2 regions of the Paenibacillus sp. ALJ109b genome follow, and region 2 is predicted to be linked to the other one. Evidence: riboswitches for the same ligand, from Rfam matches in the RefSeq annotation. Region 2 holds a riboswitch; the other holds the start of a gene.
What was found. Region 2 has a riboswitch for ZMP and ZTP ahead of G3352_RS16470 (TIGR01440 family protein). Riboswitches for the same ligand answer to the same signal wherever they lie in the genome.
Positions count from the first base shown of each region.

Region 1: another riboswitch for ZMP and ZTP. It lies ahead of G3352_RS04955 (bifunctional 5,10-methylenetetrahydrofolate dehydrogenase/5,10-methenyltetrahydrofolate cyclohydrolase); the one in region 2 lies ahead of G3352_RS16470 (TIGR01440 family protein).

Region 1 covers NZ_JAAIFP010000004.1:414,943-418,906, forward strand. Annotated here, with positions in the region: gene G3352_RS04935 (MFS transporter) at 1-40, shown strand, start outside; gene G3352_RS04940 (nitroreductase family protein) at 211-696, opposite strand; gene G3352_RS04945 (nitroreductase family protein) at 714-1,289, opposite strand; gene G3352_RS04950 (MarR family transcriptional regulator) at 1,310-1,792, opposite strand; ZMP/ZTP riboswitch at 1,975-2,056, shown strand; gene G3352_RS04955 (bifunctional 5,10-methylenetetrahydrofolate dehydrogenase/5,10-methenyltetrahydrofolate cyclohydrolase) at 2,108-2,959, shown strand; gene G3352_RS04960 (DUF817 domain-containing protein) at 3,129-3,893, shown strand; gene G3352_RS04965 (undecaprenyl-diphosphate phosphatase) at 3,910-3,964, shown strand, end outside.
Region 2 covers NZ_JAAIFP010000015.1:89,378-93,341, reverse strand. Annotated here, with positions in the region: gene G3352_RS16490 (L-threonylcarbamoyladenylate synthase) at 1-610, shown strand, start outside; gene G3352_RS16485 (manganese efflux pump MntP) at 784-1,344, shown strand; gene G3352_RS16480 (low molecular weight protein arginine phosphatase) at 1,469-2,041, shown strand; ZMP/ZTP riboswitch at 2,158-2,239, shown strand; gene G3352_RS16470 (TIGR01440 family protein) at 2,379-2,972, shown strand; gene G3352_RS16465 (serine hydroxymethyltransferase) at 3,205-3,964, shown strand, end outside.

The DNA of each region.
Region 1 (3,964 bases), on a different contig from region 2:
ACGAGTGAATTCTTATAACAAGGAAATTAACACATTATAGGAATATCATTTTTATAAAATAGGTGAATCTCTGGATTAGTTGTGTGTATCCGCTTTAGCTGATTTTTAATCTGCAAATCGTATACATACCGCATACAAAAAGAACGACAATCCCTGCTAAGGTTTTGTCGTTCCTCTTTCATTTGAATTCTCTTCCCTATATCTTCCCCGCTACAGCAGTTCGAACTGAAGCTGCGGTTCTGTTATCTCAGATTTCCCTTCCGGCTGTTCGGCGCCATATCCCAATTCCAGAACCGCAGCAATCCGCTCGTTGCCTAACACGCCAAACTTTTCAGCACGACTCCGGTCGTACATCCAGTCATGCAACGTGCTGCGCACACCCAGGCCCTGTTCATGGGCAAGCAAACGAAAATTTTGGATCAGACAGCAGACGGCTGCAAAGTCCTCTTCCCGCTTATGATGATCCGCCTCTTCCTTCACCAAGACCAGAAGATAGGCTGGAGCGTGTTCCTGCAATCCCTGCATGAGTTTCCCATTATGGTTATCGGCAAAAATAAATCGCCACGGCTCACGAAGTCCATCATTTGGCGCCCACACCGCGTGATTGAGCAATTCGAGGATTAGCTCCTGTGATACCGGTCGATCCAAAAAATCTTTCGGACTGTGTATGCCTCCTTGCAGATTGGCCAATTCCATTTTTACATCCTCCCCTTCTACGTAGTCTGACCCTGAAATACAGTCCACTTTTGCTCAGCTGGTGTTCTTTTCCGGCTTCTTGGCGCTTTGTCGTAATATCCCATATGAAGAATGCCAACAAATCTTTCATTCTCACGCAGTCCAATTCCTTTGAAAAAGCCTTCATTCTGAATCATGGACTCTGTATCCCACAGCATTCCTAACCCTTGTTCCCAGCCCAGCAGTTGGAAGCTCTGCATCACCCCGCAGGCAGCCGCATAATTACGGTCATTGGTCAGACGATCCGGTCCTACAGTCGACATAACAATGACGTGAGCAGGAATATCGGTAAACCTCTTTTTAAAAACATCTAGCAGTTTTCCCGGAATCAACTTGCCGAGCTTGCTCTGCGACATCTGTTCCAGCATGCAGTCTACCAACCGTTTGCGTGCTTCGGGAGTTCCTGCATAAACAACACGCCATGAGCCAGCTTCAACAGATGGTTGAAGCCGTGTAGCCTTGCGCAGCAATTCAACAACCAACTCCTGTTCTACCGGTGTAGAATTACATTTACGAATACTTCTGCGTTCCCTGATCAATTCTGCCAGACTCAAGTGTTTCACTCTCCTTCAGTTTATCTGGATTCCATATCCATGCTGCTGTCTTGAAGAAATTGATGTATTATTTTCAGCTCCGGTTCCGAATATTTGTCCAAAGAACGATGGAACCGTTCAGCCTCAAGTACATGTAAACGTTCATGCAGTTCAAAGATCTTTTTGCCTTGCGGTGACAAACGGAAATAGCTCTCCTTTTTGTTGTCATTCATTTTCGTACGTTTGACGAATCCTTCCTCCAGCAGTTTGTTGCCGATCTTGGTAATACTCGCTTTGGATAAATTCATCGCCTCAGCAATAGCCGTGTTGTTAATAGGCTCATGCTTGCCAATGCAATCTATCATATGAACCGCGGTCAAATGCTGAGGGATTTTGTCCATGCTTTCCCGCTGGGCAATACTTAGAAAATGTTCAATTTCCGTATCCTTGTGATTCTCATATACATGTAAAAATCGGATAAATTGGTCATACAGTAACTGTTTTGTTCGATCGTTTGAATCCATTCTTCAATCGCTCCTTATTTACTTATAAACAATAAAAAATCCTTAAATAATTAAACTAATTCAAGAATTTAATCTTAAATAGTTTACTGGTTAACAATATATCACAAGTGAGAACAGTTATCAAATCCATTAACTATTGAACAATTCTACTTTTTCAAGTACTATCAATCTAAACAATTTAAACGATCATATGTAACTGGCGAACACGGTGAACCGTGAGGGAGCATATGGTTTTGTAATAAGCCGTACGCCTGGGCAGAGGTAAGGAATATTTATTTCCTTGCCTCTTTTTTATGTTGAAAGGGCGATGTGAAAATGAGTACTGACAAACTGATCTTGAATGGACAAACGGTAGCGGATTTTATGAAGGAAGACATGGCCTCAAAGGTTGCCATTCTTAAGGAAAAAGGAATTCAGCCTTGTCTCGCAACAATTCTCGTCGGAGATGATCCTTCTTCAGCAACCTATGTGCGGATGAAAGGAAATGCTTGTGCTCGCTTAGGCGTGCATTCTATTAAGGTCGTTCTTTCTGCGGATACCACCACGGATGAATTGATTCAAGAAATTAACAAGCTAAATGATGACCCGTCCGTACACGGTATTTTGCTTCAGCACCCTGTCCCGAATCACATTGATGAAAGAGCAGCTTTTGATGCCATTAGTATCGAGAAGGACGTTGACGGTGTAACGACCCTCGGTTTTGCACTTAATGCTTTTGGAGACGCAGAATTCCCTTCCTGTACACCACAGGCTATTATGCGTATTCTGGATTTCTACAATATTCAGATCGAGGGCAAACATGCGGTTGTCATCGGAAGAAGCCCAATTCTGGGCAAACCTGTCTCAGCCATGCTGCTAAACCGGAATGCAACGGTGACGACTTGCCACTCCAAAACCGTGAATCTGGAGGAAATCGTGAAGCTTGGCGATATCATAATTGCAGCCGTCGGTAAACCGCTCTTTGTTAAAGGAGACTGGATTAAACCAGGTGCTGTCGTTATTGATGCAGGTTATAACAAAGGCAACGTCGGAGATGTGGACTACGAAGCTTGCTTTGTTCCTTCTTCAGCAATTACACCTGTACCAGGCGGTGTTGGTCCCGTAACGATTGCGACGCTCATCGAACATACGATTAAATCTGCCTACAAGCTGTCTGAAAATGCATAATTGAATTGTCCAAAAAAAACAAGGTCCCTCCAGTTGACGAGGGGCCTGTTTTGTCTTTGATTAAGCTCGAATTGAAAATAAGAAAATATATAGATCTTTTTTTCTCTTTTTACAAACGGACCATATCTATATTATTATGAACAAGGCTTAGGAAGGAGATAAACATAACTTGAAACCTTTAGTACAGCTCCTACATTTTGGTTATCATCAGGCGATGAGTTGCATTTTTCCTGTGGCTATCTTTGGAACGTTGGCCCTTTCTAGCGTAATTCAGATACCCTTTCTTTATCGCTATGATGCCATTCTGCTTGTTTTATTAGCAGTACAATACCTTATGTACCGGAGCGGATTGGAAACACGTGATGAAATCAAAGTCATATGTATATTTCACGTGATTGGATTGGTACTGGAGATGTATAAGGTATGGATGGGATCCTGGTCATACCCTGAGCCTGCTTATACCAAGCTCTTTGGTGTCCCCCTTTATAGCGGATTTATGTATGCAAGTGTAGCAAGCTTTATGTGTCAAATATGGCGCAGATTGCGTATGGACATAACGGGCTGGCCTGGGTTTGCATCTTCGGTTCTGTTAGGAGGAGCCATCTATATCAACTTTTTCACACATCACTTTATTCCCGATTTCCGTTGGTGGTTGACCGCTCTGGTATTTATTGTTTTTCGTAAAACATGGATTATCTATCGGGTAAGATTAACTACCTATCGAATGCCGTTAACGCTCGCTTTTATCATCGTAGGTTTTTTCATCTGGACCGCTGAAAATATAGCTACATTTTTTAACGGCTGGAAATACCCTGACCAGCATGATTCCTGGCAACTGGTCAGTTTTAGCAAGATCAGTTCATGGTTCCTATTGGTGATTATTAGTGTCATCATTGTGGCCCAACTGAAATATGTCAAAGCTAATCGAAAATAATGAGTAGGAGGATACAATGGAAGACTTTATTTTGTGGTTGAAATATGTGTTATTAGGTATCGTACAAGGGG
Region 2 (3,964 bases):
TCTCGCCGCACATGTGCGCGAGGATCTGGCAGGCCGCATCGGCGGCATCGTGGACGGCGGCCCCACCGGGGTGGGCGTCGAGTCCACGGTGGTGCAGGTCGGTGACGACGGTACCGTCACCATCCTGCGCCCTGGCGGCATTACGGCGGAACAACTGTCCGCCGTTGCCGCCCGTGTCGCCACGGACCCGGCGCTGCTCGCCGAGGGGCCCGGTGGCGATGACAGCCCGGCGCCGCGCTCGCCGGGCATGAAGTACACGCACTACGCGCCCACAGGTGCGCTGTGCGTGGTGGAGGGGCCGCCCGCAGCGGTGGCGGCCTGGATCAGCGCCGCCCTCGCAGAGGCGGCGCAGCGCGGGGAGCGCACCGCGGTGCTGGCGTTCGCCGAGCACGCGGAGCAGTACCGCGCCGATGCCGTGTTCTCGCTGGGCGAAGCCAGCGAGCTGGAGGAAGCAGCGCGCCGGCTGTACGCCGCGCTGCGCAGCTGCGATGAGCAGGGGGCCACATATATTGTGGCTGAAGCCTGCTCGCGCGAAGGGCTGGGAGCAGCCGTCATGAACCGGCTGCTCAAGGCGGCAGGTCACCGACTTATTCAGGTCGGTAACCGATAGCTCCCTTTTTCCATAATATCGCTATGAATATTCCCCTCTGGCACCTGCCCTCTAGCCACGACTAGCCATTCATTCTTTGAATGCCAGCCATGCAAAAAGCCTTCTCAGGTCATGTTTAGGTTCTTGTCCGCATATGGTGTACAAGAACCTTTACGTGACTTGGGGGTATGGGGATGTGGGATGTGTCTGCCCATGTAGGGCAGTTGGTAACCATTTTGATTATGGCCGTCGCTCTCGGACTCGACGCGTTCTCACTCGGCATCGGGATTGGCATGAAGGGTATTCGTCTGAGAGACGTATTGCGAATCAGTACCGTAACGGCCCTGTTTCACATCATCATGCCACTCATCGGCATGTATACAGGCAAATACGTCAGTTCCCTGCTTGGTGACATTACGACGTATGCAGCTGGCGGTCTGCTGGTCCTGCTGGGCGCCCATATGATTTTGAACGCATTCCGGGAGGGAGACACCAAACTGGTGGATCATCGATCTCTGCTCGGTGTGATTCTGTTCTCACTGAGTGTCAGCGTGGATTCGTTCTCCGTTGGAGTCTCGCTCGGCATGTTCAGCAGTGACTTGGTGTTAACGGTGCTGGCTTTTGGTGTCTGTGGTGGAGCAATGTCCGTTATGGGTCTGCTGTTGGGACGGCGTGTGAGCAAAAACATGGGCGATTACGGGGAAGCGGTTGGCGGAGCGATCTTGCTCGCTTTTGGACTTTTGTTTATATTTTAAAAAACGACGTTAACCATGATTACAGCCTAGTGAAGTCTTCAATATATAGTTAAGAGGTTCATTGGTTCAGAATTAGTTTCAAACATGATTCGACAACATTTGCAAAATGGGGAGGCTAACCACAATGAAACATATTTTGTTTGTATGTACAGGGAATACATGTCGCAGCCCCATGGCGGAGGGACTTTTACGTAAACTGGCGTCTGAGCGGGGCATTCAGGTGGACGTTCGTTCCGCAGGTGTAGCCGCCACAACGGGCATGCCGATTTCCCGTCATGCGGAGGCCGTATTAAGGGATCACAACGTGGAGGGACCACCTCATTCGACGCTCCTTAGCTCCAACCTGGTCGGTTGGGCCGATCTGATTCTCACGTTGACACGCAGTCATAAACAGCATGTAATACAGGTTTTTCCCGACTCTGTACACAAGACCTATACCTTGAAAGAGTATGTGGAAAATGACGAGCAAGTCCTGAATGATCTTCAGGAACTGGACAGCCTGTTTGCGACCTTGGAGATGAAACGTGCGCTAGGTCAGGAGATTTTGGCATCTGAACGTGAGCGGGCAATCGAGATCAGACAGCGGATTCCGAGCTTTGATATTTCCGACCCGTTTGGCGGCAGCCGCGACGATTACAACATAGCTGCGGCAGAGATTCGGACCGCGCTCGACAGACTTTTGGACAAGCTGGATTAATTGGATTCGTTTAATCATTCCCAGCTACCGATGGATTACCATATAAAAAACGTACACGGGATGTAAATTACCCGTTGATTTTAAACGCAGGTTGTTTTATGATGGATGGGAAAACAGGGATCCGGTGTAACTGGCGACGAAGTGGGCATAACCACGATGGAGCACCGGAACAAACGGCCGGTCGCCTGGGCAAAAGAGCAATTCTGCGTTACCCGCAGACTGCTCTTTTTTTCGTCTTTCATCTGATTATTCGCTATAATAGTACCTGAAATGCCATGCAAGAATACCAAGGGCAGCCAAGAGGAAGCCGGGCATGATTTTATCGGGAGGCGATAGGATGACTATTGAGTTAGATTCGGAACAACCCGGATTGCATGAACAGACCGCATCCATTCTGCGTGAACTGGCGCTTGCCGGACAGCTTGGAACTGGACAGATCGTTGTGATCGGTACAAGTACAAGTGAAGTCGCAGGCAAACGGATTGGTACAGGCGGTGCGGTTGAAGTAGCGCAGCAGCTTCTTGCGGGTATACGCGAGGTGCAGCAGGAGTTCGGTTTTGATGTTGTATTCCAATGCTGTGAGCACCTGAACCGTGCACTGGTTATGGAGCGTTCACTGCTTACACGTCTTGGATTGACTGAAGTGGGTGCAGTACCTGTGCCCAAAGCAGGTGGTTCCATGGCATCCGCAGCGTATCGCTCGCTGACCGATCCATGCCTGGCTGAACATGTGCAGGCCCATGCGGGACTGGATATTGGGGAGACGATGATTGGCATGCATTTGCGGCATGTGGCAGTACCCTTCCGGACAGCACTCCGCTACATCGGTGATGCTCGTGTAACTACAGCATTGACCCGTCCAAAGTTGATTGGTGGCGAGCGTGCAGTGTATCGTATGGAAGAGCAACCAGATTCGACATTTTGTGACTGATATCTTCAACCTATATAAAGCCAAATTAGACTTTACACGAAAACGGAGAGTGCAACACCAATCTGAAGAAGCAAAGCGTTCGCCTTTATCCCCGGATTCCCCCCTTATTATAAGGGAGTTCAGAAAAATCTGGGGATAACAGCGATCGGAAGATGGTGATGCAATCGAAGTCAGGAGTGTAACCACTGTAGTTTCGCTTTATAACTTCACTTATAACTGGAGGAATTTAATCATGGAACAATTGCGCAAGAATGACCCGGCAGTACTGGAAGCGATGAATCTTGAACTGAAACGTCAACAAAACAACATTGAGCTGATCGCGTCCGAGAACATCGTAAGCGAAGCGGTTATTGAGGCATTGGGATCTGTACTTACCAACAAGTACGCTGAAGGATATCCGGGCAAACGTTACTACGGTGGTTGTGAGCATGTTGATATCGTAGAAGATATCGCGCGTGATCGTGCCAAAGAATTGTTTGGAGCAGAACATGTGAATGTTCAACCTCACTCCGGTGCACAAGCGAACATGGCAGTATACCTTGCGGCTCTGAAACCAGGTGATACCGTTCTGGGTATGAACCTTGCGCATGGCGGACACCTCACACATGGTAGCCCGGTTAACGCTTCCGGATTGCTGTACAATTTCGTGGCTTACGGTGTACAAGAAGATACATTCCTGATTGATTATGATGAAGTGCGCAAAGCGGCATTTAAACATCGCCCTCGTATGATCGTTGCAGGTGCAAGTGCATATCCGCGTATCATTGATTTTGAAAAGCTTGCTTCCATCGCCAATGATGTAGGTGCTTTGTTCATGGTGGATATGGCTCACATCGCAGGACTGGTAGCTGCAGGCTTGCATCCAAGCCCGGTTCCACATGCGCATTTCGTAACGACAACTACACACAAAACGCTGCGTGGACCTCGTGGTGGTATGATTCTGTGCCGCAAAGCTTGGGCAGCGGCGATTGATAAAGCGGTATTCCCGGGTT